Regions from separate parts of the Paenibacillus sp. FSL H7-0350 genome, predicted to be linked through region 3. Evidence: predicted binding sites of a transcription regulator. Region 3 holds the regulator's gene; each other region holds the start of a gene.

Region 1 (9,857 bases), 140 kb from region 3:
TCCAGCAGATTATCCAGCTTTTACGCAAGGCTGATTTGCCGCTTGACTTACAGTTTAACAATTTAAAGTAAGATCATGTGCCCCGCAGTGTATACTTACCTTACTTGCGGGGTGCTTTATGTTTTTTTGACACTTATTTATGGCTATAATATACTAGCTAAGCAGTTTTGAAGAACATGCTGTAATACCGGATTCGTATGGACTAGGGGAGGAACCTTCAGTGAATTTACCCAACCGTATCACATTAGCGCGTATTTGCCTTATCCCAATCATGATGTTTTTTCTGCTGGTGGACTTCAGCTTCTATCCGGAACCGATACATTGGGGCTCCTTTCAGCTTTCAATTAATCACTTGGTCGCGGCGGTTATTTTTCTGCTGGCAGCCAGTACCGATGGAATTGACGGTTACATAGCCAGAAAATATAACATGGTCACTAATCTGGGCAAGCTGCTCGATCCCCTAGCGGATAAGCTGCTGGTCTCGGCCGTGCTGATCTCATTGGTCGAGATGGGAAGATGCGATTCCTGGATTGCCATTGTTATCATCAGCCGTGAGTTTGCCGTGACCGGCCTGCGCCAGGTGGCACTGCTGGAAGGGAAGGTAGTGGCTGCAAGCAAATGGGGAAAGGTAAAAACAGTGATTCAGATTGTTGCCATTTCACTGCTGCTGCTTAACAATTTCCCGTTCCAGTTCGTCAGCATTCCTGTGGATGACATTGCCATCTGGGCGGCAGCCATCATTACCATTTACTCTGGCATTGATTATTTCGTGAAGAATAAGGAACTGCTGGATTTGAACAAAGCCTGAGATGCTGGAACAGGTTGAACCTTGCAGAATACCTACAATCAGGAGGAGAACGTCAGCTATGAAAGCAGAGATTATTGCCGTTGGAACAGAACTATTACTTGGACAAATCGTGAACAGCAATGCCCAGTTTCTTTCAGTAGAGCTGGCTGCATTAGGCATTGACGTTTATTTTCAGACCGTTGTGGGAGATAACAAAAGCCGCCTGCTGGAAGCGATCCGGATTGCTCAGAGCCGGGCGGATGTTATATTGTTCACCGGTGGCATCGGTCCGACCGAGGATGATCTGACCAAGGATGCGCTGGCTGCGGCGCTTGGCCGGACCCTGCACATTGACCAGCTGGCCATGGATCATGTGCAGCGCTTCTTTGATGACCGCAAGATTGTAATGACTGAGAATAACCGCAAGCAGGCGCTTGTCATTGAAGGGACGACTCCTCTGTCCAATGATACAGGCCTTGCGGTAGGGATTGCTTTTGCAGAAGAGGACAAATATTATATCGTGCTGCCGGGTCCGCCCCGGGAGATGAAGCCGATGTTCACGGATAAGGCCAAGCCATGGCTTCAGCAGCATGCACTTACTAGTGAAATGCCGCTCTACTCGAAGATGCTGAAGTTCGCCGGGATTGGCGAGTCGCTGCTGGAGGACAAGCTGATTGATCTGATCCGCAGCCAGAGTGATCCTACGATTGCCCCGTATGCCAAGGAAGGCGAAGTGACCGTGCGCATCTCTACCAAGGCGCCGTCCGAACGGGAGGCTATGGTCAAGCTCGATGCTCTGGAGAAGACGATTGCGGATATTCTGCCGGAGAATCTGTATGCCAACATCGATGTGCCGCTGGAGCAGCTGATTGTGGACTGGATGGCGGATGCGGGGCTCACTCTGAGTGCTGCCGAGAGCTGTACGGGCGGGCTGCTGATGGAGAGTATTACGAATATCCCGGGCAGCGCCTCCATGTTTGCCGGGGGGATCGTGTGTTATTCCAATGATATTAAGAAAAAACTGCTGAATGTGCCCTCCGCTATGCTTGAAGGCCCGGATGCCCCGGGAGCCGTGAGCCGCGAGGTTGCGGAGGTGCTGGCTGAGCAGGTGCGAATGATCGGTGACACGGACTTCGGCTTATCGGTTACCGGTGTAGCCGGACCGGGATATTCCGAGCGCAAGCCGGTGGGGCTTGTGTTCGTAGGACTGGCTGAGAGGGGCTGCAAGACAGAGGTATACGAGCTGAATCTGAAGGGCACCCGTGATAACATCCGCCTGCGCACCGTTAAGGCGCTGCTGTACCGCCTGTGGCGCCGGCTGGAAGAACGCAAGGTTGCCACTCCGCTGGAAGGCTCGGCCTTGCAATAACGGTTCAAGGCGGTATATAATTTATGTATGCGGAAGAACCGTGGCTTGAGCAATCATGCTGCGGTTTTTTGTTTTATATTATATATAACAAATTATCCTAAGGTTGTTCCTATTCACGTGATGAGCAGAAGAGAGGTACCTGCAAAAGTCTTGCATCCGGAAGGAGGCCTATGTCTTACAATAAAAGGGAGTATTATCCCTGTGAGTAAAAAAAACGAATGTATGTTCGAAAAAAGACTTGGCAAGACCTTCAATACACGTTATTATAATACTATAAACAGTGAAGGAAGTGGTCTGATTGTCAGATCGTCGTGCAGCGCTTGATATGGCGCTTCGTCAAATAGAAAAACAATTCGGTAAAGGTTCGGTAATGAAACTGGGAGAATCCACTCACATGAAAGTGGAAGTTGTACCTAGCGGATCTTTGGCACTTGATATTGCACTAGGTATTGGCGGACTTCCCAAGGGACGTATTATTGAAGTATATGGACCGGAATCTTCCGGTAAGACGACGGTTGCACTTCATGCGATCGCTGAAGTACAAAAGCAGGGCGGACAAGCTGCCTTCATCGATGCTGAGCATGCGCTTGATCCTAAGTATGCTAAGGCGCTTGGCGTTAACATTGATGAACTGCTGCTGTCCCAGCCTGATACAGGTGAACAGGCCCTCGAAATCGCTGAAGCGCTTGTACGCAGCGGAGCAGTAGACATCATTGTAGTTGACTCTGTAGCAGCATTGGTACCGAAGGCAGAAATTGAAGGCGACATGGGTGATTCTCACGTAGGCTTGCAGGCCCGTCTGATGTCTCAGGCATTGCGGAAGCTGTCAGGTGCCATCAACAAATCCAACACCATTGCGATCTTCATTAACCAGCTTCGCGAGAAGATCGGGGTAATGTTCGGTAACCCTGAGACCACTCCGGGTGGACGCGCTCTGAAATTCTACTCCTCCGTCCGTCTGGATGTGCGCCGGGTAGAGGGTATCAAGATGGGTAATGATGTCGTGGGTAACCGTACGAAGATCAAGGTTGTGAAGAACAAGGTAGCGCCTCCGTTCAAGCAAGCAGATGTAGATATCATGTACGGCGAAGGGATTTCCAGAGAGGGAAGCCTTGTGGATATCGGTACAGAGATGGATATCGTTAACAAGAGTGGTGCCTGGTATTCCTATGAAGGCGAACGTCTGGGTCAAGGACGTGAGAATTCCAAGCAGTTCCTGAAGGAACATCAGGATATTGCCCTGCTGATCGAGAACAAGATCCGTGAGGCAAGTAATCTCACGACTCTGGTAGAGGCACCATCCGAAGCGGCTGTGGCTGCGGAGCAAGAGGAAGAAGAGAAGCTGTTGCTTGAGATTGAGTAATTAAATCCCCCTCTACTTCTAATTGAATAATGAAGTCAAGATGGATAGGCGCCCTGTGAAGATGTAACAGGGTGCCTTTTCGCAAATATTTCAGCTTAAGTAGGTGATTGGCAGGATGGTTATACAATTGGATGAGGAATTCGAAGAACAGGATGAGCAGGTGCTGGCGGATTTCCCGGGAGATCAAGAGCTGGTAATTACACGGGTAGAGCGGCTCAAGAAGTCTAACTATCGTTATCTGATCCATTTCGGAGACTACAACATGACTGTTCATGAAGATGTCATGATTAAATACCGGATGATTACCGGGAGTACTTTTGTAAAAGCGGATCTGGAGGATATCGTTGCCGCAGACGAGCGCCAGCGGGCGTATGTGGAGGGGCTTAGGTATCTGGAGCGCAAGCCCAGAACGGGACAGGAGATGGCCCGCCGTTTAAGGGAGAAGGAAATAGGGGAGACTGTTATTGCCGAAGTTCTGCTCCGGCTGCAGGAGGAACGTCTGCTTGATGATCCCTTATACGCTAAGCAGTGGGCGGAGCAGCGGATTGTGAATCAGCGTAAGGGCAAAATGTGGATCAGGCAGGAGCTGCGCGAGAAGGGGATCGATAAGTCGCTGATTGCGGAAGCGCTGGATGAGATCACACCCGAGCAGGAGCTGGAGAGCGCACTGCAGACCGGACGGAAGAAATGGAATATGATCCGGGGAGATGTGAACGACAAACGCCGGAAGACAGGGGCGTTCCTGATGCGCCGGGGATTCTCAGGTGAAATGGTACGCCAGGTGATCGGGATTTTGCGGGATGAGCAGGATTCTGAGGGGGAAGAAGAGGAGTTTTACTTCCCGGATTGATTCTCTTGACTTTAATGCGGTTATCGACTCTCTTGACAAGGTCTTTTTATAAATAATAAAATATAACATGAATCGGCATAAACTAAGAATCCTTTTTCCTTCCCAAAAAGCAGACTCTTATGTTCCGGTTCGCGTACAACTCATATGAAATGTAATCGCCGGATAAGGCGGGCAATGTGCATGTGCAGCATGTGCAGTATGGCAATCGGTGTATTACCGGTTTTTTGTATGGTGATGAACGGATAGTTTAACAACTGCACAAATACCCAAGGGAAGAACCTTGGAGGATATCAACGAGGAGGTGAACAGATGGAACCATTGATCTGGGTCATTATCGTTCTCGTTGTAGCTGCAGCATTCTTTGGATTCGGTTATTTTATTCGTAAATCCCTTGCAGAAGCTAAGATTTCCAGCGCAGAGAAAGAAGCCGTAGTCATCGTGGAGAACGCGAAGAAAGAGGCGGAGGCGCTGAAGAAGGAAACGGTACTCGAAGCTAAGGATGAAGTTCATAGAATCCGTACCGAAGCTGAGAAAGAAACTCGTGAACGTCGGAATGAAATTCAACGGCAAGAGCGACGTTTGCTGCAAAAGGAAGAATCGCTGGATAAAAAAATGGAATCGCTTGAACGAAAAGAAGAACAAGTAGCTAACAAAGAGAAACGAATTGATGAAACCCAACAGCAAATTGATGTTATTTACAAGAATCAGGTTACTGAACTGGAGCGTATCTCCAATCTGAGCATCGATGATGCCAGAAGTATCATTCTCAGCAATGTAGAACAGGAAGTTCGCCATGAAACTGCTCAGATGATCAAGGAAATTGAACAGCAGGCCAAGGAAGAAGCGGACAAGAAAGCCCGCGAGATTATCACCTTGGCGATTCAACGCTGTGCGGCTGATCATGTGGCTGAAACTACGGTATCTGTCGTTACCTTGCCGAATGAAGAGATGAAGGGCCGGATTATCGGTCGTGAAGGACGTAACATCCGTGCGCTGGAGACTCTGACCGGCATTGATCTTATTATTGATGATACGCCGGAAGCCGTTATTCTGTCAGGATTTGATCCGATCCGCCGCGAAGTGGCCCGTACGGCACTCGAGAAGCTGGTGGCAGACGGACGTATCCATCCTGCACGTATTGAAGAAATGGTGGAGAAATCCCGTAAAGAAGTAGATGAACGGATTCGCGAATACGGTGAACAAGCTACCTTCGAGGTTGGCGTTCATGGTCTGCACCCGGATCTGATCAAAATTCTGGGCCGCCTGAAATTCCGCACGAGCTACGGTCAAAACGTACTTAAGCACTCCATGGAGGTTGCTTATTTGACTGGACTTATGGCCGGTGAGCTTGGGGAAGACATCGTGCTTGCAAAACGTGCCGGACTGCTGCATGATATCGGCAAAGCGCTTGATCATGAAGTGGAAGGTTCGCATGTTGAAATCGGCGTCGAACTGGCGAAGAAGTACAAGGAACATCCGGTGGTTATCAACAGTATCGCATCCCATCATGGAGATTGCGAAGCTACCTCGGTTATTGCTATGCTGGTTGGAGCTGCTGATGCTTTGTCGGCTGCCCGTCCAGGTGCACGCCGTGAGACCCTGGAAACGTACATCAAACGTCTGGAGAAGCTGGAGGAGATCTCGGAATCCTTCGAGGGTGTCGAGAAATCCTATGCCATTCAGGCGGGCCGCGAGGTTCGCGTAATGGTACAGCCTGAGAAGATTGATGATGCCGAAAGCTTCCGTCTGGCCCGCGATATTACGAAGATGATTGAGAGTGAGCTGGATTATCCGGGTCATATCAAGGTTACGGTAATCCGCGAGACACGCGCTGTAGAATATGCGAAATAAATAAGGAAATCGGCCCCCTTGCGGGGCCTTTTTTCTTGCGTGCACGCCGTGAGTTGCTGGTATATCCATTCACATTGGAGCCTGCTGAACAATCTAATAGGCTCTACCAGGCGCCACTCGCGCCGTGGAGTTTGGAATGAAGCAGAATAGGTGAAATTATACTTAAGCAGCGATTTATGGTTGGCAGAGCATACACAAACCAAAAATTTAGGAGGAGAAGATTATTAAAGTTTTATTTATCGGAGACATTGTAGGCAATACAGGCAGAAAAGCGCTGCGTGAAATGCTGCCATCCCTGAAAAGTAAATATCAGCCGCATATCATCATTGCCAATGGTGAGAATGCCGCTGCCGGAAGAGGAATCACCGCTGCCATCGCTAACGAATTTTTCAACTGGGGTGTCCACGGCATTACGATGGGCAACCACACCTGGGACAACAAGGATATCTTTGAGTTCATCGACGACGAGCCGCGGATTATCCGTCCGGCTAACTTCCCGCCGGGAACACCGGGTCGGGGGTACACCGTCGTTAAGGGAAATGGCAAGCAGCTGGCGATTGTGAATCTGCAGGGCCGCACTTTTCTTCCGGCGATCGATGATCCGTTCCGGGTAGGCGAGGAGATTGTGGAAGAGCTGCGCAGAGAGCATAAGTGCATTCTGGTGGATTTCCATGCGGAAGCAACCTCTGAGAAAATAGCGATGGGCTATTTTATGGATGGACTGGCTTCGATTGTAGTCGGCACACACACTCATGTGCAGAGCAACGATGATGTGATCCTGCCTGGAGGTACAGCGTATCTTACAGATGCGGGTATGGTTGGTTCAAGAGAAGGGATTCTGGGTATGGAAAAGGATGCGATCATCTATAAATTTACAACTCAGCTTCCCTCCCGGTTTGTAGTCGACGAAGGCAAATGGCAGCTGCATGGTCTATTCGCAGAACTTGATGAAGCTACAGGCAGAGCGACACGACTGGAGAAGATCCGGCTGCGTGAGGATGAATGGGTGATGAGCTAATTCGGTAAAACTCATTTTGTTTTGGGTAAAGTGTGATATTTATTATATCGAAAAAGAGTATCTTTTGAACTATTTTCTCCGGAGAGGTCCGCAAAAAGAAGGAATTAATTCTTCTGAAGCGAATAACATCTACTGTAGTGGAAGAAGAACACCATCATTTTCCCAGGGGAGGTACTTACTATGGATGTATTAAAAGTATCAGCTAAATCCAATCCAAATTCCGTTGCTGGCGCATTAGCAGGTGTTCTTCGCGAACGTGGATCGGCCGAGCTACAAGCTATTGGAGCAGGAGCACTGAACCAGGCCGTTAAGGCCGTTGCCATCGCCCGGGGATTTGTCGCACCTAGCGGAGTGGACTTGATCTGTATTCCGGCTTTTACGGATATAGTGATTGATGGGGAAGACCGGACGGCAATCAAACTTATTGTAGAACCTAGATAATCAAGTGAATGTGAATCATTTAGATTAAGCCTGTTTACACTGTAAACAGGCTTTTTGCTGTGCTGACTGCTGCTTCCTTTAGGCGCATATATATAAAATAGACACTGGGCCGTCAACGGTTCATTCAGATATTCATAAGGTGAAGGAAGAAGGAGAGCTGACCTATGATAGGAAACAGGAAGCTGCGGGTAGCGGATTTTCATTGTGATGCTCTGAGTAAGCTGCAGGCGACTCCAGGGATAGACTTCAGGAATGATCCCCGGCTGGATGTGACCGCAGAGCGGCTGGTGGAGGGAAATGTCGGACTGCAGGTTTTTGCCATCTATTTGTCTGCGGTGCGCGGAAGGGCCAAATTCGAGGATATTCTGGGGCAAATCGAGTGTTTTCATCAGAAGGTTGCTTGTCCTGGAGGGCTTCAGTGGCTGCGATGGAAGGAGGAAGTGCAGGAAGGCAGCTTAACTGCTTCAGCCTATGGAATGCTCTCTCTGGAGGGCGTAGACGGTCTGGAGGGCAATCTGTTCTATGCCCAGTTATGCTTCGAGCTGGGTGTGCGTTGCCTGGGGATTACCTGGAACTATGCTAACTGGGCCGCGGACGGCGTGCTGGAGCGGCGGAATGGCGGTTTCACCGAGCATGGCCGGAAGCTGATCGACTGGTGCAACCGGAGTGGAATGCTGCTGGATGTGTCGCATTTAGCCCCGACAGGCTTCTGGGAGCTGCAGGAGCTCAGTGCCCGTCCGTTCATTGCTTCGCATTCCAATTGCGCTGCGGTCTGCAGTCATCCCCGCAATCTGAGTGATGATCAGCTGAAGGCTTTGATTGCCAAGGACGGGCGAATTGGGCTTACCTTTGTCCCCTGGTTCGTGCGGGATGGAGGAGGGACCAAGCGGGAGGATATGCGGAGGCATATTGAGCATGTTTGTGGTCTTGGCGGGAGCGGACAGCTGATGTTCGGCTCGGATTTTGACGGGATTGACTCGTGGGTAGAAGGGCTGGAGCATCCGGGACAATATGCGGAGTTCGCCGATATGCTGTTGAAATACTATCCCGAAGCTGATGTACGGGGCTGGCTATATGAGAATGCGCTAGGGTTCTTGAGGGAACAACTGCCTTCTTCCGCAGATAGAGCCTCTGTTCTCGCCAGGAAGTGACTATGAATTGGAAAAACCAGGATGAAGCATTCACAGAATCGTAATATGCCCGGAAAAAAGCCTCGCATTGTGATGCGGGTCTTTTTATTTGTGGGTAAATAGATGTATAATGTTCAGTGGCTTGTACAGATACTAGAGAAAATACAAGGAGTGACTTAAAAATGAGCAAGACTGTACCCGTAGGTGTGTCGGCCCGGCATATTCACCTTACGCAGGAGCACGTAGAAGCATTGTTCGGCCCAGGTTACCAATTGACCGAGTTCAAACCTCTGTCCCAACCCGGACAATTCGCAGCGAATGAGCAAGTGGCTGTAATTGGTTCGAAAGGGAAGTTCGACAAAGTTAGAATCCTCGGACCTGCCCGTCCGGCTTCGCAGCTGGAAGTATCCCGCACAGACTCCTTCAGCCTCGGCGTGAAGGCACCTGTCCGTGAATCCGGCAATATTGAAGGAACACCAGGAATTACGATTAAAGGACCTGCCGGTGAAGTTGAGCTGGAGACTGGCGTTATTGTAGCAGCGCGCCACATCCACTTCCACACTTCCGAAGCAGAAGCTTGGGGCATTGCCGATAAGCAGCTCCTGAAGGTACGTCTGGGCGGCGAACGCGGCCTGGTGCTGGAGAACGTGATTGCACGCGTATCCGACAGCTTCAAGCTGGATATGCACATCGATACCGATGAAGCTAACGCTGCAGGTGCCAATAATGGCGATACCGCTGAAATCCTAGACTAGTATTTTATTATAGTGAAGACAAGAGCAGGGGACCCATCCTCTGCTTTTTTGTTATATATTTTTTTGAAAAGAAAGAAATGAAAGTTTTCATATTCGCTTTTCTGTGTTATCATTATGTGTTATAACTTTGCTGAGCGCTATGTGGAGACGCCGCAAAAGGAATACACAGTACTGGAATTAAGGATTCACCAATATATGTATGCACAATGAAGGAGATAAAATGACATTTAACGATTTGAACCTGATCCCCCCGATTCTTAAGGCGCTTAGCCTGGAAAACTATACATCCCCAA
Region 2 (9,857 bases), 3.5 Mb from region 3:
AGGAGGCGGGGCGGCCGGTATCGGCGGGGGTCTCGGACGGTTCATGGGCATGTTCGGAATGGTGCAGAAGGCTATGCCGGTGATGAAGATGGGCTACAACATGATCAAATCGATCCGGCCTTTTCTGGGCGGGCTCAAGGGCTTAATGGGCTAACACGTATATGCTCAAAAAAACGGATGTGCCGCCATTTCGCATGGGCACATCCGTTTTGGTGTGGAGATTCTTACGCCGCCGCTGGCCGCAGCGTCTCCGGTCTATTTTTTGACCACCTTGAAGTTGTCTTCCAGCAGCAGCCAATTCTGCGGAAAAGGCAGGCCCAGCTTCCAGTAGCTGATGCCCCGCAGCCCTAACTCCTTGATCAAATCGAACTTAGCCTGAATCGAGCGGGCATCCTCAAACCATACCGTATGCTGCCGCCCCTCGTCATCGGTGTAATTGAAGTGCGGCGCCTGGGCTCTATAGTCATACTGAATGCCTGCATTCCTGTTCCTTGCCAGATCAATGGCTGCCTGCGGACTGAGCGCTTTCGCATATTGCCCCCCTGCTACAAAAGGCAGTGTCCAATCATAACCGTACAGATTCTGGCCCATCATGATTTTACCGGCGGGCATCTCGCTTGCTGCATAAGTCAGCACCTGACGGACAGGCCCGATGGGCGAGACAGGCATCGCCGGCCCCCCGCTGTAGCCCCATTCATACGTCATAATAATGACGAAGTCAGCCACCTCGCCGTGGACCTTGTAGTCATGCGCCGTATACCAGGCCCCAACCTGTGACGCGCTGGTCTTGGGGGCAAGGGCGGTGGACAACAGGAAGCCCTCCTTGTGAATGACGTCTGCCGCCTTCCGCAGAAAAGTGTTGTATGCTTCACGGTCCTCCGGCCGGAGAAACTCCAGATCAAAGTGGATATCCCGGAAGTTCAGCCGCTTCGCTTCCGCAATGATATTCTCAAGCAGCCGGTCCTGGACCTCCTGATCATTCAGAATGATGCGCCCAAGCTCCGAGCTGAACTGGGCATCCTCCAGATTCGTCACAACCATCATCAGCGTCACCTGATGCTCTGCGGCAATGGAGGCGAGGCCGTCCAGAGGCGGCGGTACCAGTGTTCCGTCCCGCTTGATCCGGAAGCTGAACGGTGCGAGATACGTCAGCTCAGGAGCAGCCTCACGTGCAGCATTCTGCAGCGGCTGGGAGACACTCTCCCCCCGCGGCTCCACATATGCGTTCACTTCCGCTTGCCGCCTCGGTCCAGGGGGAAGGTACAGCCGGAGCCCGACCTGCAGCGGCTGATTCAGCGTCAGCCCGTTCACCTCAGCCACCTCGCTTGCCTTCAGGCCGAACCGCTTGGCGATGCTGTAGTAGCTGTCGCCCGGCTGCACCCAATAATATTGCCCGGCAATCGGGATTACCAGCGCCTGCCCCGCCACCAGTCTTCCCGGCGCAGAGAGCTGATTCGCCTCAGTTATCGTATCTGTGCTGATTCCGTAGGCCTGCGCAATGCCATACAGCGTCTGGCCCGGCTGCACTACATGTATTTGCATATCGTTCCTGCCATCCCTTCATAGTAGCCGTTTTATCTCTATTTTATTCGGCGGCCCTGCGGGTATGCGGAATCAGGCGGATCAGGCGAATTCTTATATATGCACAAAAGACACCCCGGAGGGTGTCTTGATGCTGGTGCTATCAATGGTTGCTGATCCTATGGTGCTGATGCTATACCTGCTTGAATTCAATCCATTCAATCTGCAGACCGGGCTTGACGAAGTCGAGCTTCAGCTCATACCGTCCGGCTTCCAGTTCAACCTTGACCAGCTTCTGTCTGATCCACCGGCCTTCCGTTCCGTTCGTCTGAATGGTGGTTACCGCTTGTCCATTCAGAGTCAGGTTGCAGGCGCTCTGCGCAAGCTCAGGCTCAGGAGACATGATGCTGACAATAATGCGGTACTGGCCCGCCTCGTCAGCCTGAATGTAGGTCGGCCCGGACACCGCAGGCGTTACCTGTGCGTTCTCGCTCAGAACCTGTACATGCTCAGCCGCGATAGCCAGATCAGCCTTGAACGTATCGACCGCTTCAATAATCTCATGCTTTCTGGAGAACACCGGCGCCTTCATGATGAACTCACAGATGTTGATTGCGCAGCGCTGAAGCTCCCCGCGGGTAAGGGTACCGTTCTCCAGAGATGCGATCGTGTTGTCGTCATAAGCGTTCACTTCTGCCCCATAGTTGCTGACAACCATGTACACATCGTTCTGCGCACGGACCATCCAGTTCATATTCTTACGGTCTGCCGGCCCTCCGTTCACCACATCATTCATAATCGCCCACCAGTCGGTCATGACGATCCCCTGGAAGCCCCATTCGCCGCGAAGCAGCGTGGTGTTGAGGTCATAGTTGGAAGCCGCCCAATGCCCGTTCACAGGGTTGTAGGAGGTCATGATCGAATTGGCCCCGCCCTGCTTGACTGCGATTTCGAAGCCCTTCAGGTAGATCTCACGAAGCGCGCGTTCCGATACGACAGCATCGACCTTACTGCGGTGCTTCTCCTGGTTGTTGCAGGCAAAATGCTTCAGCGTCGCATTAGAGCCGCCCTTCATAATTCCGCGTGTGCATGCGGCAGCGAAGATCCCCGAAATCAGCGGGTCTTCGGAGAAATATTCGAAGTTGCGCCCGTTCAGCGGGCTGCGCCGGATATTCAGCCCTGGTCCCAGCAGCGCATCCACCTGGTTGCGCAATAATTCCTGGCCTTCCATGACATACAATGCTTCCACCAGTTCTGCGTTCCATGTAGCGGCGAGCAGGGTGCCAATCGATACCTGTGTAGCCTTCGCTCCACTGTCCATACGGATACCGGATGGGCCGTCCGCTGTAGCTGCAACCGGAATGCCGTAGCTGAACAGACTGTCGCTGACGCCCCCGAACGCCGAAGCCGTACCCGGAGTTACCAGAGGGCTGCTCATTCCTTCGCCCCGGACAATCGCCGCCAGGTCTTGGTCGCTTAGCTGGGCAATGAAGGTGCTCATGCTGACTTTTCCGTCATGGACATCTCTCAGGGTATATCCCTGATTACCGGTCTGCGCAAGCGTCTGCGGCAGATTGCGTTCAATCCGCTCCGCCAGATCCACCTTGCGTGTAGGTACCTCAGACGAGACAAGCTCATACGAACCGTCTGCCTTACGGGCACCCGGCTTCATCCGCATGAAACTCTCAGTAGGTGCCATTGCTTCTTCCAGCTGTTCCACAACCTTAAGCTCTTCCAGCACATAACCTTCTTGTCCGTCCAGAAGCACTGCTGACACCGCTTTGACACTGGTGCCTGCATAGAAGCGGTAGGTACCGGCTTCGAGCACATAAGCGGAAGCATGCCCGGTCACACCAGCGTCATCATAGGAAGCCATGGAATGGAGCGGGAAGCTCACAGTAAGGCGCTGAGACTCACCAGGCTCGAGCAGCTTGGTCTTAGCGAAAGCTGCCAGCGCTTTGGCCGGTTGACCCAGCTGTCCCTGCGGCGCTTCGTAATACACCTGCACTACTTCTTTACCGGTATACACCGCTCCCGTATTCGTTACAGTTACACCAATTTCAATCTGCGGCTCGCCCGCCTGGTTCACCAGCTTCGCTTCCTCCGGCTCCAGCTTGAAGGTCGTGTACGAGATCCCGTAGCCGAATTCATACTGAACCTTATCGGGGCAGAAGGTCTCGAAATAGCGGTAGCCTACATAGATATCTTCCTCGTACAGGTTCTTGAACTCATTGCCGTAGTTGCGGGTCGACGGGTAATCCTCAATGGAATACGCGATGGTGTCCGTCAGCTTGCCGCTTGGCGTAACCTCTCCGGCCAGAACATCGGCAATCGCGTGGCCGCCTTCCATGCCGCCATGCCAGGAATAGATCACAGCAGAGATAGGATTCACATAAGCGGCGTCATTCACCCAGCTCATATCCATGATATTGGACACATTGAGCACCACAATCGTCTGTTCAAAATGAGCCGTAACCGAGACAAGCATCGCCTTCTCATCTTCCGTCAGCCGGTAGCTGCCTGCGGTATCGGCATTATCCTGATCCTCGCCCGCCGTACGTCCTATAACCACAACCGCTTTGGCTGACTGGCTTCGTGCCTGCTTCACCAGCTCGTCCGTAAGCGGCATTTCCTTCTGGTTCCACGGCTCCGCAGCCCATACCTTGCCGCCGTCATCGAACGGGTTAAGCCCGATCCAGGCCTCATAGGCTGCAGCCAGTTCTTCATTCACGCTAATGTTCTTCTTGCTGCGCAGTCCATCCAGCAGGTTCGTCGTATATGCAACGTGAACGCTACCGCCCGATCCAGTACCGCTGCGGTAATAATTCACCTGTATTCTGCCAAAAACAGCAACGCTCTCACCGTTACCCAGCGGAAGCACCTGTCCCTCATTCTTAAGCAGTACCGCGCCTTCTGCGGCTACCGTCCGGCTAAATTCTGCAAAACCCTCTAACGGCACTCCAATGTTCTGTGTACTCAATTGGTTTCCTCCTGTATGTTCATTTCCCATGCTGTGGGTTGATTCTATAAATAACGCCCTCCCGAAGGGAATGTACGTTACCTTGAATCTGTATGGTCTTGCATATAGCATATCCTTCTAAGAATATAAGCTCCAGCCATATTATTCAAGCACCGCTCTAAAAATAAAAAGACACCTGTGCGGGCGTCTTTCAAGCCTGTTCCTATGCAATCCGCTGCGCCTGAATAAATACGTCCGGATCTTCTGTTTATTTTATCTGCGGCGGCGGCCCTTCATCATGCGGTTGTACATAATAAGAGCAGCAACGATCATGCCCAGCATGGCTACACTGCCTGCCGATTCCTGCGACATGCCGAACATCAGGCACACACTTGTCACTAGCTGTCTTGTCAGCAGCGCGACGGCTATCAGCATGATAGGCCGCCATATGTTATATCCTCTCACTTTAGCAACACTCCTAACCCGATTTTCAATAATCGCATGATTCCTCATTCCATGAACCATCAATTTCTATTATAGCACAAGAAGGAATGCGCATACATTTTGCAGGCGGCCGGGGAGGTGGATTACGCTTTGACAAGAACGTACGTTCGATATATAATGCTCACATATGAGGGGGATTGAGACCGTGGATGTAATGGAGAAACTAGAGATTCTGACCGCTTCAGCCAAATACGATGTGGCGTGCACTTCAAGCGGTTCCGACCGTAAGGGCCAGGCCGGGACGCTCGGCAACACCTCTGCGATGGGCATCTGCCACAGCTTCGCGGCGGACGGCCGCTGTATTTCGCTGCTGAAGGTGCTTATGACCAACGGCTGTGTATATGATTGTGCCTATTGCATCAACCGCAAGTCCAACCCCATTCGCCGGGCGGCCTTCACCCCCGAAGAGATCGCAGATATCACCATGCAATTCTACCGCCGTAATTATATAGAAGGATTATTTCTCAGCTCAGGCATTATGCGCAGTCCCGACTACACCACCGAGCAGTTAATCGGCGCACTTGAGCTGCTGCGCAATGTCTATCATTTCAACGGTTATATTCATGTAAAAGCCATCCCCGGAGCAGACGAAGCCCTGCTGTCCAGACTTGGGCTGCTCGCCGACCGCATGAGCGTCAACATCGAACTGCCCTCGCAGGAGAGTCTTGGACGGCTCGCCCCCGATAAGAGCAAGGTATCCATCCTGAAGCCGATGGGGCTGATTAGCAGCCGGATCAAGGAGAACCGCTCCGATATCGTCCGGTATAATCACGCGCCCCGCTTCGCTCCGACCGGACAGAGCACCCAGATGATCGTGGGGGCAACGCCAGATACGGATTACCAGATTCTTAATCTGACGGAGGGATTATACCGCAAATACTCGCTCAAGCGCGTCTTCTTCTCCGCCTACACCCCGGTTGTGGAGGATTCCCTCCTGCCCGCTCTCGACACCAAGCCACCGCTGCTGCGGGAACACCGGCTCTATCAAGCCGATTGGCTCCTGCGTTTCTACGGCTTCAAGGCGAATGAATTATTGGATGAGGCCGTGCCGAACTTCAATCCGCTGCTGGACCCCAAATGCAGTTGGGCCGTTAACCACCGGGAGCAGTTCCCCGTTGAGATCAACCGCGCCCCTTACGAAATGCTGCTGCGTGTACCCGGCATCGGCGTAAGAAGCGCACAGCGGATCGTGAAGGCCAGACGGGCCGGAGCGCTCGATTTCCATGCGCTGAAGAAGCTGGGAGTGGTCCTCAAGCGTGCTCAGTTCTTCATCACCTGTAAGGACAAACCGCTGGAGGGACTGAAGGTAAGCGAGCACACCCTGCTTCGCTCACTCATGTCCGGGGAGCAGCTCGCTCTCCAGCAGCCGCAGGTGGAGCAACTCACGCTGTTCGACGACTTCAACCTGTCAGCACTTCCGGCAGCAGATAGTTGGAACCTGCTCAAGAAGGGGGCGAAGGCCTGATGTTCAAGCCGTCCGCACTGGCGTATACCTATGATGGAAGCTTCGAGGGCCTGCTGTGCTGTGTGTTCGAGAGCTATGCCTGGAAGGAGACTCCGTTAACGATACATTCCGCAGATGCAGAGCAGGGGCTGTTGCTGGAGGCCAAATGGATCGAGACTGACAAGGACAAGGCAGCACGGGTACTGAAATCCCTGCCGCTGCGGATCAGCCGGGAAGCCGAAGAACTGGTGCGTCTGGGCTTCTGGAGCTGCGCTCCCGAGAAGGAAATGCTGCTGTTGAACTTCCTGTATCTCGGCTTCCAGCATGGCCGCAAGGTGATGAATATGCTGGCCGACGACACGGTGAACACACTAATGAAGGCCGTACAGCAGCTCCGGCATGAAGCGCATCTGTATACAGGCTTCGTCCGCTTCTCCGTATACGGACCGGTCATGGCCGCAGTCATTGAACCGCAGGGCTATGTGCTGCCTGTGATCCAGGAGCATTTCTGCGACCGGTTCCAGGGGGAGAGCTTCATGATCTACGATCAGACGCACGGAGCTGCGCTGATTCATGAGCCCGGACGGGAGGCCATCGTGCCGTTAAACGGCTGGACCCCGCCCGAGCCCGATGAGACGGAGGAAGCGTACCGCCGCTTATGGACTGGCTTCTACAATGCCATCGGCATCAAGGAGCGCTACAACGACCGGCTGCGTTCCTCACTGATGCCGAAGCGCTACTGGAAGCACATGGTGGAGATGAATGGAAGGGGCGGTGTGCCTGTACTTTCTGCGGGGCAGCGGAAGAGAGCATTGCAGCCGGAAGCGCCGAAGACCTCATCGATCCCGGACATCCAACTTCAACCATCGGATACAAAAAGCGCCCCGCAGCCATCAACATGACTAACCGGAGCGCTCCTTGATTCAAGCCTTCTATATTATTAATGAAATAACTCTATCGTCCTAACCTTAGTTCAAAGCCTTCCATACCCAGTTCTCAACCTCTGGAAGGTCAATGCCTTCTTCGCGGATGTATGCATGATGCTTCTGCACGATGGCATCCATCTCGTCAGCGATGGACTGGTATTTGCTTGCTTCCGGCAGGCTCAGCACAGCTTCCTTCGTGAGGTCGAAGCGGTCCATCTGGTTGAGGACACGCATATCGAACGGTGTAGTGATGTCGCCATTCTCGCGGTAGCCATGCACATGCAGGTTATGGTTGTGGCGGTCGAAGAACAGGTCTTTGATCAGGCCTTCATAGCCGTGGAAGGCGAAGATGACCGGTTTATCTTTTGTGAAAAATTGATCAAACTCCTCGTCAGACAAGCCGCGCGGATCAAGCTTCTGACTTCTCAGCTTCAGCAGATCGACTACGTTAATGTAACGGATCTTCAGCTCAGGCAGCTTCTCATGCAGGATCGAGATGGCAGCCAAGGCTTCCATAGTTGGTTCTGTACCCGAAGAAGCGATGACAAGATCTGGCTCTCCGCCTTTGTCGGTGCTGGCCCAGTCAATGATCTTGAGGCCTTTAGTTACCAGCTCCTGAGCTTCGTCGGCCGAGAACCACTGCGGACGCGGATGCTTGGAGGATACAATCAGGTTGATCTTCTGACGGTCATTCAGGATCGTGTCGAAGACAGCCAACAAGCTGTTCGCATCGGACGGCAGATACTCACGGATGAATTCAGGCTTCTTGTCAGCCAGATGGCCGAGCAGACCCGGATCTTGGTGGGTATAACCGTTATGGTCCTGCTGGAATACGGTCGATGTGGCGATCACGTTCAGGGAAGGAATATCTTCTCTCCAGGTCTGATCTGTCGCCTTACGCAGCCACTTGAAGTGTTGGGTAATCATCGAGTCAACCACGCGCAGGAACGCTTCATAGCTGGCGAAGAATCCGTGGCGCCCAGTCAGGACATACCCTTCCAGAATCCCTTCCGCCTGATGCTCAGACAACTGGGAGTCAATGACACGGCCGTATGGAGCAAGGAATTCATCCTGCGGTTCCTGAATGGCATCCATCCATTGGCGCTTGGTCACTTCGAATACAGGTCCCAGACGGTTAGACATAGTCTCATCCGGTCCAAAAATCCGGAAGTTGCGGTTCTCTTCGTTGAGCGTAACAACCTCTTTCAGGTATTTCCCCAGCACGGCCATATCCTGTGCAATCACTTGACCCGGAACGGAATTATCCAGGGCGTAGTTGCGGAAGTTCGGCTTGTGCAGGTCTTTGATCAGCTTGCCGGCATTCGTTACAGGGTTCATCCCCATACGTCTGTCGCCGGTTGGCAGCAGCTCAGCCAGATCCGCGTTCAGACGGCCGTTCTCATCGAACAATTCTTCAGGTCTGTAGCTGTTCAGCCATTCAAGCAATGCCGGAGCATGCTTCATGTTCTTCTGATCAACCGGAATCGGCACCTGGTGGGCACGGAAGGAGCCTTCATTCGGCACGCCGTCCCATGCTTTGGGACCAGTCCAGCCCTTAGGCGTACGGAAGACCAGCATCGGCCATACAGGACGGGTAGTATCATTATTTTCACGGGCATTCTTCTGAATTGCGGCAATTCTCTCTACGATCGTATCCAGCACCTTCGCCATTTCCGGGTGCATCAGATCCGGGTTCTCGCCTTCTACGAAGAATGCTTCCCAGCCATTTCCGGCAAAATATGCGGTCAATTCTTCTCTGCTCATCCGGGAGAGGATGGTAGGGTTGCTGATCTTGAAGCCGTTCAAATGCAGAATCGGCAATACAGCACCGTCTGTAATCGGGTTGATGAACCGGTTGGACAGCCAGGAAGCGGCCAGAGGGCCGGTTTCTGCTTCGCCGTCACCTACAACTACTGCAGAGATCAGATCAGGGTTATCGAGAATCGAACCCACGCTGTGCGACAGGGAGTAACCCAGTTCGCCGCCTTCGTGAATGGATCCAGGTGTTTCAGGAGCAGCATGGGAGGCTACACCGCCAGGGAAAGAGAATTGCTTGAACAGCTTTTTCAGACCAGGGATGTCTTGGGTGATCTGGGGGTAGATTTCAGTGTAGCTTCCGTCCAGATAAGAGTTCGATACCATCACCTGACCGCCATGGCCCGGGCCTTCAATATAGAACATGTTGAGATCATATTTAGTGATTACACGGTTCAGGTGCGCATAGATAAAGTTCTGCCCAGGGATGGTGCCCCAGTGTCCGATCGGCTTCACTTTGACATCTGCATCCTTCAGCGGTTCTCTTAACAACGGATTATCCTTTAAATAAAGCTGGCCTACGGAGATGTAGTTCGTTGCACGCCAGTAAGCGTCAAGCTTTTCCAGATACGTTTTCGAGGAATAATCCACCTGTTCGATTGTTAATCCCATGTCTTCCACTCCCTAATCTTTTTCTTTGTATTTTGAATGTATCACTTCTACAGTTACATCATACATCGGCATTTCA
Region 3 (9,857 bases):
CGCGTATCTTAGCGCCGGAGTGATAGTCAATGGAAAGCTGGAGCATAGCCGGGAAGGAACGCCACAAGGCGGTCCGCTCAGTCCGCTTCTGGCAAACATTCTATTGGATGATCTGGATAAGGAATTGACCGGACGCGGACTGCGGTTTGTACGCTACGCGGACGACTGTAATATCTTTGTGGCGAGTAAACGAGCGGGCGAACGGGTCATGGAATCGGTCAGCCGATTTGTAGAAGGAAAGCTAAAACTGAAAGTGAACCGGGAGAAAAGTGCGGTAGCCAGACCCTGGCACCGGAAGTTCCTAGGATTCAGTTTCCTGAGCCAGAAACAGGCAACCATACGAATAGCGCCGAAGAGTCTTAAAGCATGCAAAGAGAGAATTCGAGAGCTAACGAACCGAACCTGGTCCATCTCAATGGAAGAACGAATAAGCCGATTAAATCAATATCTGATGGGCTGGCTAGGCTATTTCCATTTGGCATCGGCCAAGAAACACCTCCAAACGCTGGACCAGTGGATTCGAAGAAGGTTGCGAATGTGCCTGTGGAAACAGTGGAAACGAGTACGCACACGAATCCGCGAACTCCGGGCACTAGGAACGCCCGAGTGGGCCTGTTTCACAATGGCAAACTCACGGCGAGGCGCATGGGAAATGTCCCGGAATACAAATAATGCCCTTCCGACTTCCTACTGGGAAGGGAAAGGGCTGAAAAGTTTGCTTTCACGTTACTTAGAGCTTTGTTAACCTTTTGGAACCGCCGTATGCGGACCCGCATGTACGGTGGTGTGAGAGGACGGGGGTTTGCCGCCCCCTCCTACTCGATTTTTTTTAGAGAGTATGGTTTATATCTGAACGTGGATAAGTGCTCTTGCGTGTCGGCCGCGAAGGGTTAGTTAGATTGTGGTAAAGACATACCAAAAAAGTAGGCTTCCTAAAGCTAGCACAGCAGTCATACCAAGGAGCACACCAATAATGACTTTTTCAGATCTGTTATATTTCTTCACAATGCTCACCTCAATAAACTCTAATATAAAAACCAACAGCTTTCTTTTACCGAGAAATAAATCCCGGACTGCTGTTGGTTTATTGAACTGAACGTCTCTGATTAGGTTAATGCATGATTATTTATTGTGATGATCCTTATGATGAAGATCCCTATATTCATTCTTTGTTAAACCAAACAACATAGAATCATGATATTTACCATTGATATAGAAGATTTGACGTCGGACTCCTTCTTGAACGCATCCTACTTTTCTAAGCATAGCAGCCGATGCTTCATTTCCCTCCAGAACATAATCATTAAATTTATTAAGTCTGCGCTCGAAAAATGCATATTTTAAGAGCATGTGCACTGCCCTGGTACCGTAACCCTTCCCTCGATAGGGATGATCAATTACAATACCTATGCTGAACGTACCATTCCTCTCGTCAATACTGTTTAAATTAATACCACCTACCGTGTCACTGTTCATATTTTCAATAGTAAACATGATTCGGCCATTAGTGGATGTAAATTCAACATTCTCTTCAACGAATTTCTTCGCAACCGAGCTTGTGGGCGGCAATTCAATAGTACATTCCAGAAAACGACGGGCAGGGGTATCGAATGCAGATAAATATATATTTTCCCAATCCTCAGCCTCTATTGAACGCAATCTAATTTCATCATCTTGCCAATAATAGTTTGTATAATCTACATTTAGCATTAGTACACCTCCAAATAATATCACGATTCTATAAGTTTATCTCATGAAATATATATTTTGGAGGTGCTTTTTGATTATAAGTAATCTTAACATGATAATATTGGTTAGATGGTGTAGTTCTTAGATTATTCTTCAATGGAAACCGAGGACCGGAAGGCATACCATAGCAATCCATAAGCTAATCCGAAGTAAAGGAGTATACCGAGGATGGATATGGACAGAAGAATGATGATAACTTTATTTCCATTCATACATTTACCTCCTAAATAAAAAACTCTCCCAATATTAAAGTGTGGGGGAGAGACTGAAAATGAAGACTAAACAAAGCCTTTACATCATAATATAAAGGAATTACAATTCCAGATCAATCCAATTCATTTTACATACTATTCCATCTCCTATATACTTAACCAGAAGAGAATTCTAGTGGCAGACATGGGAGTGGATGATGAAGAATACATATAAGATTATGCTTTCGCTATTGCTTGTCCTGGCGTTGATAGGTCCGGTGGTGGCTGGAGCGGAAGGAGCGGCTGTGCCAGCGGAGACCCAAGAGAGGCTTATGGAGCAATATGGGCTGGATGCGCCGCCTCTGCCGGTATGGGATTGGAGTAGCGTTGATGTCGGGGGCAGTGGGATTGCAGGCGGGATGCTGTTCGTGTACCGGATGTTTGTGAATCCGCTGGGGTTCTTGTTGCAAGAGATACTGTATATTCTGTAGTTGAGGGGGAAAAGAATGAATTCGCGTTATGATATCCCAAGTCCTGCACGCAGAGTCCGTAGGAGATCGGGCGGTAAATCATTACTGGTCCTTATTCTTGTTCTGATTGTGATGGCTGTTACGAATCCGGGGAAGGAAGCCTTCAGTGAATATTCTGTGAAGAATCTTGAGAATACGCTAGATCAGGTAATAGGCGACGGAATTAGCAAGCTGGTGGCTCAGCCTGTAATTGAGTCTTTGACCGAGCGGGATAACTACATTTTGTTCTCAGTATTTAGCGTACCAGACCTTAAAAATACCAATTTTTTTACCAGGGATGGCGGGGCTACTAAGAAGTATATTGGATTGTTTAAAATCCTTTTTATCAAGCTGTAAATATGGTTTACATATTGTTCCATGACCCGGTATAATTAAATAGATGGTTGTCGGAATCTTTTATCATGGTTGTGGAACAAGGAGGAACGAAGTTGAATACGGCTTATAAAGTACTGTCCAGTGATGCTGATCTATTCGCTGCCGCACTGGCACAGGTACAGGTCTACGTCGTTCAGCTGGTTGATGGCAAACCGCATGTGATTGCTGATTATGCCGGACCTGTACAGAAATGGACACCGGAGTACATAGTGCTGGCCGGAATGACTTATAGACGCGATGAATTTGAATTCCGGGTACGGTTGAACAAAAAGTAAGCAGATTACCTGTCCGCTGCTTGCTGCTCTTACATTACTGCCGAATCACACAAGCTTTGGAGTCATTCTTGGCATCTCTTATACTATCCAAGTGTAAAAGAGGTGTAAAGATGAGCCAAAGAGAACGTAACCGGATTCGCAGAGCCATTAATGTCCTGCTGACACAGCGGGCTGTCCTGCTGGAGAGACTGGAAGAAATCAATGAGAATCTGCGCAGAGTGCCTAGAGGTTCGCGGGCCAGAAGAGAGCTGCTGGCAGCCAGAGAATCGATCCGCGAGGCTATCCGTTTGAATACGGTGGCTATCCGTCTGTTGAGAAGTGTGCTGTAGTCTGTATCCGCTCTAATTCATTTGAATCACTGGAACCCTTGGGGCGCAATCTGGCGTCTCAAGGGTTTTTGTGAGTTCCTATTCCCTGATGGTGACACGGGTACCTATGGGAACGAGGGCAGCCAGGGTGAGAACATCTGCGTTATACATGCGGATACAGCCATGGGAGACCATGTGGCCGATGGAAGCAGGGTTATTGGTTCCATGGATGCCATAATGCGGCTTGGATAGACCCATCCAGAAGGCTCCGAACGGGCCACCCGGATTGGGCTGCTTGTTAATGATGGTGTATTCGCCTACAGGCGAGACGGTTAACATTTTGCCGATGCCGACAGGGAAGCCTCTGGTGACGACGTCATTATCCAGCAGGTACAGCATGCGCTGTGACAGATCGACGATAATTCGGTAATTGGGCATACAGATCAGCACTCCTTTGTAACAGGATATGTGCGGAGCTATGCAGCGGTTCTCAGAAAAAGTGGCCAAAAAGCTTAGTGCGAACAAATGTTTGCATTCGGCTTTTTGGCCACTTTAATAAGTGAAATGAACAGAAAACAGGCTGCTTCGCATGGTGCGGAGCAGCCTGTTCTTAAGCGGGGAGTAGATTAGTGGATATCGCGGAATAATCCGATGACCCGTCCCAAAATCGTAACCCGGTTAAGGCGGAGAGGCTCGTATGCCGGATTCTCCGGCTGCAGCCTGATATGATCCCGTTCCTTGTAGAAGGTCTTGACAGTTGCTTCATCTTCTTCGGTCATCGCTACAACAATATCGCCATTGTCGGCAGTCTGCTGCTGGCGTACGATGACATAATCCCCGTTCATAATTCCGGCATCCACCATACTGTCACCAAGGACAGATAGCATAAATACCTTGTTATCGCCTACATAATGAGCAGGTAACGGGAAGTAATCCTCAATATTCTCTGTAGCTGTAATAGGAACACCAGCTGTAACCTTACCCACTACCGGGATGCGGGTAACGGTCTGGACGAATTGATGCACATTCTCTGAATCTTCCTGGCCGAGCAATTCAATCGCACGCGGCTTCGTAGGGTCACGGCGGATCAGGCCCTTCTTCTCAAGCCGGTCCAAGTGACCATGCACGGTAGAGCTGGAGGCCAGGCCGACAGCCTCGCCAATCTCGCGGACGGACGGAGGATAACCCTTGCTGCGGACTTCATTACGTATAAATTCCAGGATCGCCAGCTGACGACTAGAAATCTTTGACATCGGTATCAACCCCATATACTATGTTTGGGAAAATTATAACATAGAACTTCCGTTCGTACAAACATAAGTTCTAAAATGAGGAAAAAAAGAGAACGCAAATAAAGAGAACAGACGTTCCGAAAAAACTATTGATCGAAACACATGTTCGTGTTATATTATTTTCGAAAGCAAGAACATGTGTTTGGAGGATGATGATCATGTTAAAGTATAGTACATACAACAGCATCTACAATAATGAGGATATCAAGGTGTCCGCTCCCGGTAATCCAACTGCTCATAGTAATGTAACCAAGGTCAAGGATGCGATTCTTCATAGTCTCACTGCGCTATCATCACTATTCCGTCAGGTCAGCCTGATGAAGATGGTTTTGGTGCTGATGCTTGTTATTTCGGGATTCACTGTGGTGGGGAATGTTTTTGCCGGTTCGGTCTCTTCACTGAAGCCGGATAAGCGGATCGTAGTCGAACGCGGTGATACCTTATGGAGCATTGCGTTAAGTAACAAGCCTGAGGACATGAGGACAGCCGTATATATAGAAGGAATAATGAAGACGAATCATTTGGAGAACAGTGTCATTAAGGCCGGAGATATTCTGACTTTACCTTTATACTGAAGGATTGTGTCAGACTAATGATCGACTCGGAGAGCTTTCAGGGGGTAGACCTTGACAAGCTCTTTTTCTCATGGCAAAGTTAAAATGAATTTAGAGGGAGGGAAACGTATTGAATATTGACGAATTGGTCGCACGCATCAATGAATTGGCACGCAAAGCTAAGAACGGCGGCCTGAATGAAGAGGAACTGGCTGAACGTGCCAAGCTCCGCGAGATTTACCTGGGGAATATCCGCACTAACTTTCGGGCCCAGCTTGATACTATCGAAATTGTGGACAATCCGGAGCATGAAGAGGGCAATAACGGACTTAAGCATTAGCCTGTTGCCTTTTCATAGATAATACAGGATGACTAGGGGGAACTTACATGGCCCGTTCTTGGGAAAGAATGGTTCAACGCAATACCAAGCAAATTAACCAGCAAAGAAAGAAGCAGGGGAAGGATTCCATTTACACTTCCAGCACTAAGACTGCCGCGAAAAGCATTGATATTTTCAAAGGCCGGAATATTGTATTCCCCGTTGTACTGATGCTGCTTGGCATCATGTTCTGGGTGGTAGGCTCAATTGACGAGGCCAAAGGAAGCGGGATTCTGGCCAACTGGCTGGGTGTGGTGCTGTACTTCCTGCTTGCTGCGCTGCTGTTCTTCCGCCGTCCGTTCCTTAAGGTTGAGCGTGCGCGTATCTCTACTATTAAATACAACCGCGAACGCTTCCTCGCTGCGGCGGATATTGAGAAGATCACTTTATCACGCAGTGTAGTAACCATTAAGTATAAGGGTAAGCGCAAGCAGTGGATTTTCTCCAAGCTGATTAACCGTTATGACACCGCTGCGATGGGGGAACGTCTGGAACAGTTCGCGAAGAACAACAATATTGAACTAGTGCACGAATAGGAAGACAGACCAGCATATAGGGAGTGGGAGAAGAAATGCCGATTACCGCCGTACTATTTGACCTTGACGATACCCTGCTGTGGGATGACCGCAGCGTGGAAGAAGCCTTCCGCTATGCTTGTGAGGCTGCTGGAGATTCCGTTGATCCACAGGAGCTGGAAGCTGCTGTACGCAGAGAAGCCCGTGCCCTCTATGAATCCTATGAGACATATCCGTTCACCAAGCTGATCGGTATTAACCCGTTTGAAGCGCTATGGGCGAACTTCACTGCCGGTGAACAGCCGGAGTTCCGTCAACTGGAGCAGCTTGCCCCCGTCTACCGTAAGGAATCCTGGCGCCGCGGCCTCGCCTCACTCGGAGTAGAGGATGAAGCGCTGGCTGCACAACTGGCCGATAAGTTCGCCGCTGAGCGCCGCAGCCGTCCCTATATCTATGAAGAGACGCTTCAGGTGCTGGACGAGCTGCACGGCAAGGTGAAGCTGCTGCTGCTGACGAACGGCTGCCCGGCACTTCAGCAGGAGAAGCTGGATGGTGTACCGGAGCTTACCCCGTATTTTGACCATATTGTGATTTCGGGAAGCTTCGGCAAAGGCAAGCCGGACAAGGGAATCTTCGAGCATGCGCTCGGACTGCTGGATATTGCTCCAGAGCAAGGTATAATGGTGGGTGATAAGCTTACGACAGATATTCTAGGCGGCTTATCCGCCGGACTGACCACAGTCTGGATCAACCGGAATAGGAAAGCTTCGGACCCGGAGATTACGCCGGATTATCAGATCAGCCATCTCTCAGAGCTTCTGCCGCTGGTAGACTCCCTGTAAATTGAATTCCATGAAGCCAGTATCTTATTTATGTGGATATTGGCTTTTTTCTATCTGCTATATTGTTTGAACTTGAAATAATACTGTATAGGGAAAAGTGGCGGAGGAGAAATTTGGAACTGAAGGAGCGTTAGCGTCCGCCTGAAAGCTTTCCGAAGGAAAGCTCGCGTCGTAAGCATCAGCTGTTACCCGATTTCAACTGCTAGCAGCGGTTTAATTCAAGAAATCTGGGAACAACAGCGGCCGGAGGGCCAAACATTCTTTGGAGTCACGGCAATCCCAATACAAACACTTGAATCAAAGATATGACTATTCTCATATTCACGAGTGAATCATGCAGCTTCTTTAAGGCAAATTGAATAAAATGTGTATAATAAGGAGAGTAGCGATCTGACTTTCATTGTAATATAAAAATGATATGTTTCATGGATGAAGAAGAATCTACCTATGAACCGGGAGGACTTCAGATGATGAAGCCAAGGATACGCAGGGGACTGATGTGCATTGTGATGGGGATGACGCTAGCAGGATGCTCGGGGAATAAGGAAGACGAGATGCAGATGCAGATGCATGCTGCGGCCAACTCCTCCATGTCACCGATTAAGGTGGAGCTGAGCTGGAACCCGGAGGAAGTAACCGCAGGTACGGCAGTTAGCTTCAAGGCTGTCGTGACACAGGACGGTGAACCGGTAGATGATGCTAGAGAAGTTATGTTTGAGGTCAATGAGGCCGCGGATAAGACCAAGAAGGTTGAAATCAAGGGTGAAAGTGCCGGAGAAGGGGCTTATCTCGGGGAACATACTTTTGAAGAGGCGGGCGAATTCAGTGTCACTTCACATGTGACTGCCCGGACGCAGCATTCCATGCCAAGCAAGAAACTTATGGTAGCGCCGAAATAGAAATGAAATTAATGGAAATACAAATAATGCAGGGTGGAAAGGAAGGCTTTCCGAAATCCCTTTATTCTGCTAAAATTACTCTAATGTTTCACTGGGGGGATGGAAAGTGGCCAAATACACACTTGCTGAGAGCTTGCAGCAGCGCATATTGATACTGGATGGAGCTATGGGTACCATGATTCAACAGGTGCCGCTCACCGGCGAGGATTTCGGCGGGGATGACCTGGATGGCTGTAATGAAATGCTGGTGCTGACCCGTCCGGAGGTTATTCAGGACATTCATGAGAAATACCTGGAGGCCGGTGCGGATCTGATCGAGACAAATACCTTCGGTGCCACCTCAGTGGTGCTTGCTGAATATGATATTCAGGACCGTGCCCGGGAGATTAACCTTGCGGCCGCCAGACTTGCACGTAATGCCGCAGATAAATATGATACACCGCAGCGCCCGCGTTATGTTGTAGGAGCTATGGGACCAACCACGAAAACGCTCTCTGTCACCGGGGGAGTCACGTTCAAGGAGCTTGTAGACAGCTATGAAGAACAGGCGGTTGCACTGATCGACGGTAAGGTGGATGCACTGCTCCTGGAGACATCCCAGGACACCCTGAACGTGAAGGCTGGAAGCATTGGTATCCGTAACGCCTTCGAGAAGAGCGGAATTACGCTGCCGGTGATGATCTCGGGAACCATTGAACCTATGGGAACTACGCTGGCCGGACAGAATATCGAAGCCTTCTATATTTCACTGGAGCATCTGAAGCCGGTGTCCATCGGACTGAACTGTGCTACCGGACCGGAATTCATGCGGGATCATATCCGTTCGCTGTCAGCGATCTCTTCAGCAGCTGTCAGCTGTTACCCGAATGCGGGTCTGCCGGATGAGAACGGGAATTATCATGAATCCCCGGATTCCCTGGCCCGTAAGCTGGGCGGCTTCGCGGAGAAGGGCTGGCTGAACATTGCCGGTGGCTGCTGCGGAACCACTCCGGATCATATCCGTGCGATGGCTGAAGTCATGGCGGCTTACCCGCCGCGTAAGCTTGACGGCCAGCATCCTCCGGCCTTGTCGGGGATTGAGCCTGTGTATGTGGAGAGTGAGAACCGTCCGTATATGGTCGGTGAACGGACCAATGTCCTCGGTTCCCGGAAGTTCAAGCGTCTAATCGTCGAGGGGAAATACGAGGAAGCTTCGGAGATTGCCCGGGCCCAGGTAAAGAGCGGTGCACAGGTCATTGATGTCTGTGTCCAGGACCCGGACCGGGATGAGACGGAAGACATCATGCGGTTCCTGGAGCTGGTGGTGAAGAAGGTCAAGGTGCCGTTAATGATCGATACGACGGACCCGAAGGTCATTGATCTGGCCTTGCAGTATTGTCAGGGCAAAGCGATCATTAACTCCATTAACCTTGAAGATGGTGAAGAGAAGTTCGAGCATGTCACACCTCTTATTCATAAATACGGAGCAGCGATTGTTGTAGGAACTATCGACGAGACTGGTCAGGCTATCCTGGCAAAGGACAAGCTCGAGGTTGCCAGACGTTCCTATGATCTGCTGGTCAACAAATACGGTCTGGCTCCCGAGGATCTGATCTTCGATACCCTGGTGTTCCCTGTAGGTACCGGGGATGAGCAGTATATCGGCTCCGCGAAGGAGACGATTGACGGCATCCGTCTGATCAAGGAGGCTATGCCTGCTGTTCATACAATTCTTGGCATCAGCAATGTCTCCTTCGGTCTGCCTGAATCCGGCCGTGAGGTGTTGAACTCGGTATTCCTGTACGAGTGCACCAAGGCCGGTCTGGATTATGCCATTGTGAACACCGAGAAGGTGGAGCGGTACGCATCGATCCCTGAAGAGGAGCGCAAGCTCGCTGAAGAGCTGATCTATAATACGAATGATGACACCTTGTCTGCGTTCGTAGCAGCTTTTCGCGGCAAAAAGGTG

Evidence for each region. Region 3 encodes LexA, which represses DNA repair genes until DNA is damaged. Its sites were predicted from a motif close to CGAACATATGTTCG; they were not measured.
Region 1: a site for LexA is predicted at 2,372-2,385, ahead of recA (recombinase RecA). Genes of this name have one in related genera too.
Region 2: a site for LexA is predicted at 5,081-5,094, ahead of NYE24_RS21570 (putative DNA modification/repair radical SAM protein). Genes of this name have one in related genera too.

What each region holds. Positions count from the first base shown of each region.
Region 1 is NZ_CP151972.1:1,330,434-1,340,290, reverse strand. Features, by position in the region: gene NYE24_RS06190 (YajQ family cyclic di-GMP-binding protein) at 1-71, shown strand, start outside; gene pgsA (CDP-diacylglycerol--glycerol-3-phosphate 3-phosphatidyltransferase) at 221-808, shown strand; gene NYE24_RS06180 (competence/damage-inducible protein A) at 867-2,156, shown strand; gene recA (recombinase RecA) at 2,455-3,519, shown strand; gene NYE24_RS06170 (RecX family transcriptional regulator) at 3,635-4,369, shown strand; gene rny (ribonuclease Y) at 4,679-6,220, shown strand; gene NYE24_RS06160 (TIGR00282 family metallophosphoesterase) at 6,444-7,238, shown strand; gene NYE24_RS06155 (stage V sporulation protein S) at 7,419-7,679, shown strand; gene NYE24_RS06150 (membrane dipeptidase) at 7,844-8,830, shown strand; gene NYE24_RS06145 (phosphate propanoyltransferase) at 8,992-9,564, shown strand; gene NYE24_RS06140 (DEAD/DEAH box helicase) at 9,785-9,857, shown strand, end outside.
Region 2 is NZ_CP151972.1:4,689,129-4,698,985, reverse strand. Features, by position in the region: gene NYE24_RS21590 (hypothetical protein) at 1-154, shown strand, start outside; gene NYE24_RS21585 (glycoside hydrolase family 18 protein) at 256-1,542, opposite strand; gene NYE24_RS21580 (glycoside hydrolase family 3 C-terminal domain-containing protein) at 1,715-4,501, opposite strand; gene NYE24_RS21575 (hypothetical protein) at 4,754-4,915, opposite strand; gene NYE24_RS21570 (putative DNA modification/repair radical SAM protein) at 5,139-6,449, shown strand; gene NYE24_RS21565 (TIGR03915 family putative DNA repair protein) at 6,449-7,330, shown strand; gene NYE24_RS21560 (phosphoketolase family protein) at 7,397-9,781, opposite strand.
Region 3 is NZ_CP151972.1:1,191,454-1,201,310, reverse strand. Features, by position in the region: gene ltrA (group II intron reverse transcriptase/maturase) at 1-745, shown strand, start outside; gene NYE24_RS05580 (GNAT family protein) at 1,123-1,710, opposite strand; gene NYE24_RS05575 (hypothetical protein) at 1,836-1,961, opposite strand; gene NYE24_RS05570 (hypothetical protein) at 2,156-2,431, shown strand; gene NYE24_RS05565 (hypothetical protein) at 2,447-2,806, shown strand; gene NYE24_RS05560 (hypothetical protein) at 2,899-3,120, shown strand; gene NYE24_RS05555 (hypothetical protein) at 3,231-3,449, shown strand; gene NYE24_RS05550 (L,D-transpeptidase) at 3,528-3,866, opposite strand; gene lexA (transcriptional repressor LexA) at 4,055-4,681, opposite strand; gene NYE24_RS05540 (LysM peptidoglycan-binding domain-containing protein) at 4,879-5,295, shown strand; gene NYE24_RS05535 (DUF896 domain-containing protein) at 5,405-5,614, shown strand; gene NYE24_RS05530 (hypothetical protein) at 5,662-6,189, shown strand; gene NYE24_RS05525 (HAD-IA family hydrolase) at 6,225-7,010, shown strand; gene NYE24_RS05520 (FixH family protein) at 7,436-7,909, shown strand; gene metH (methionine synthase) at 8,016-9,857, shown strand, end outside.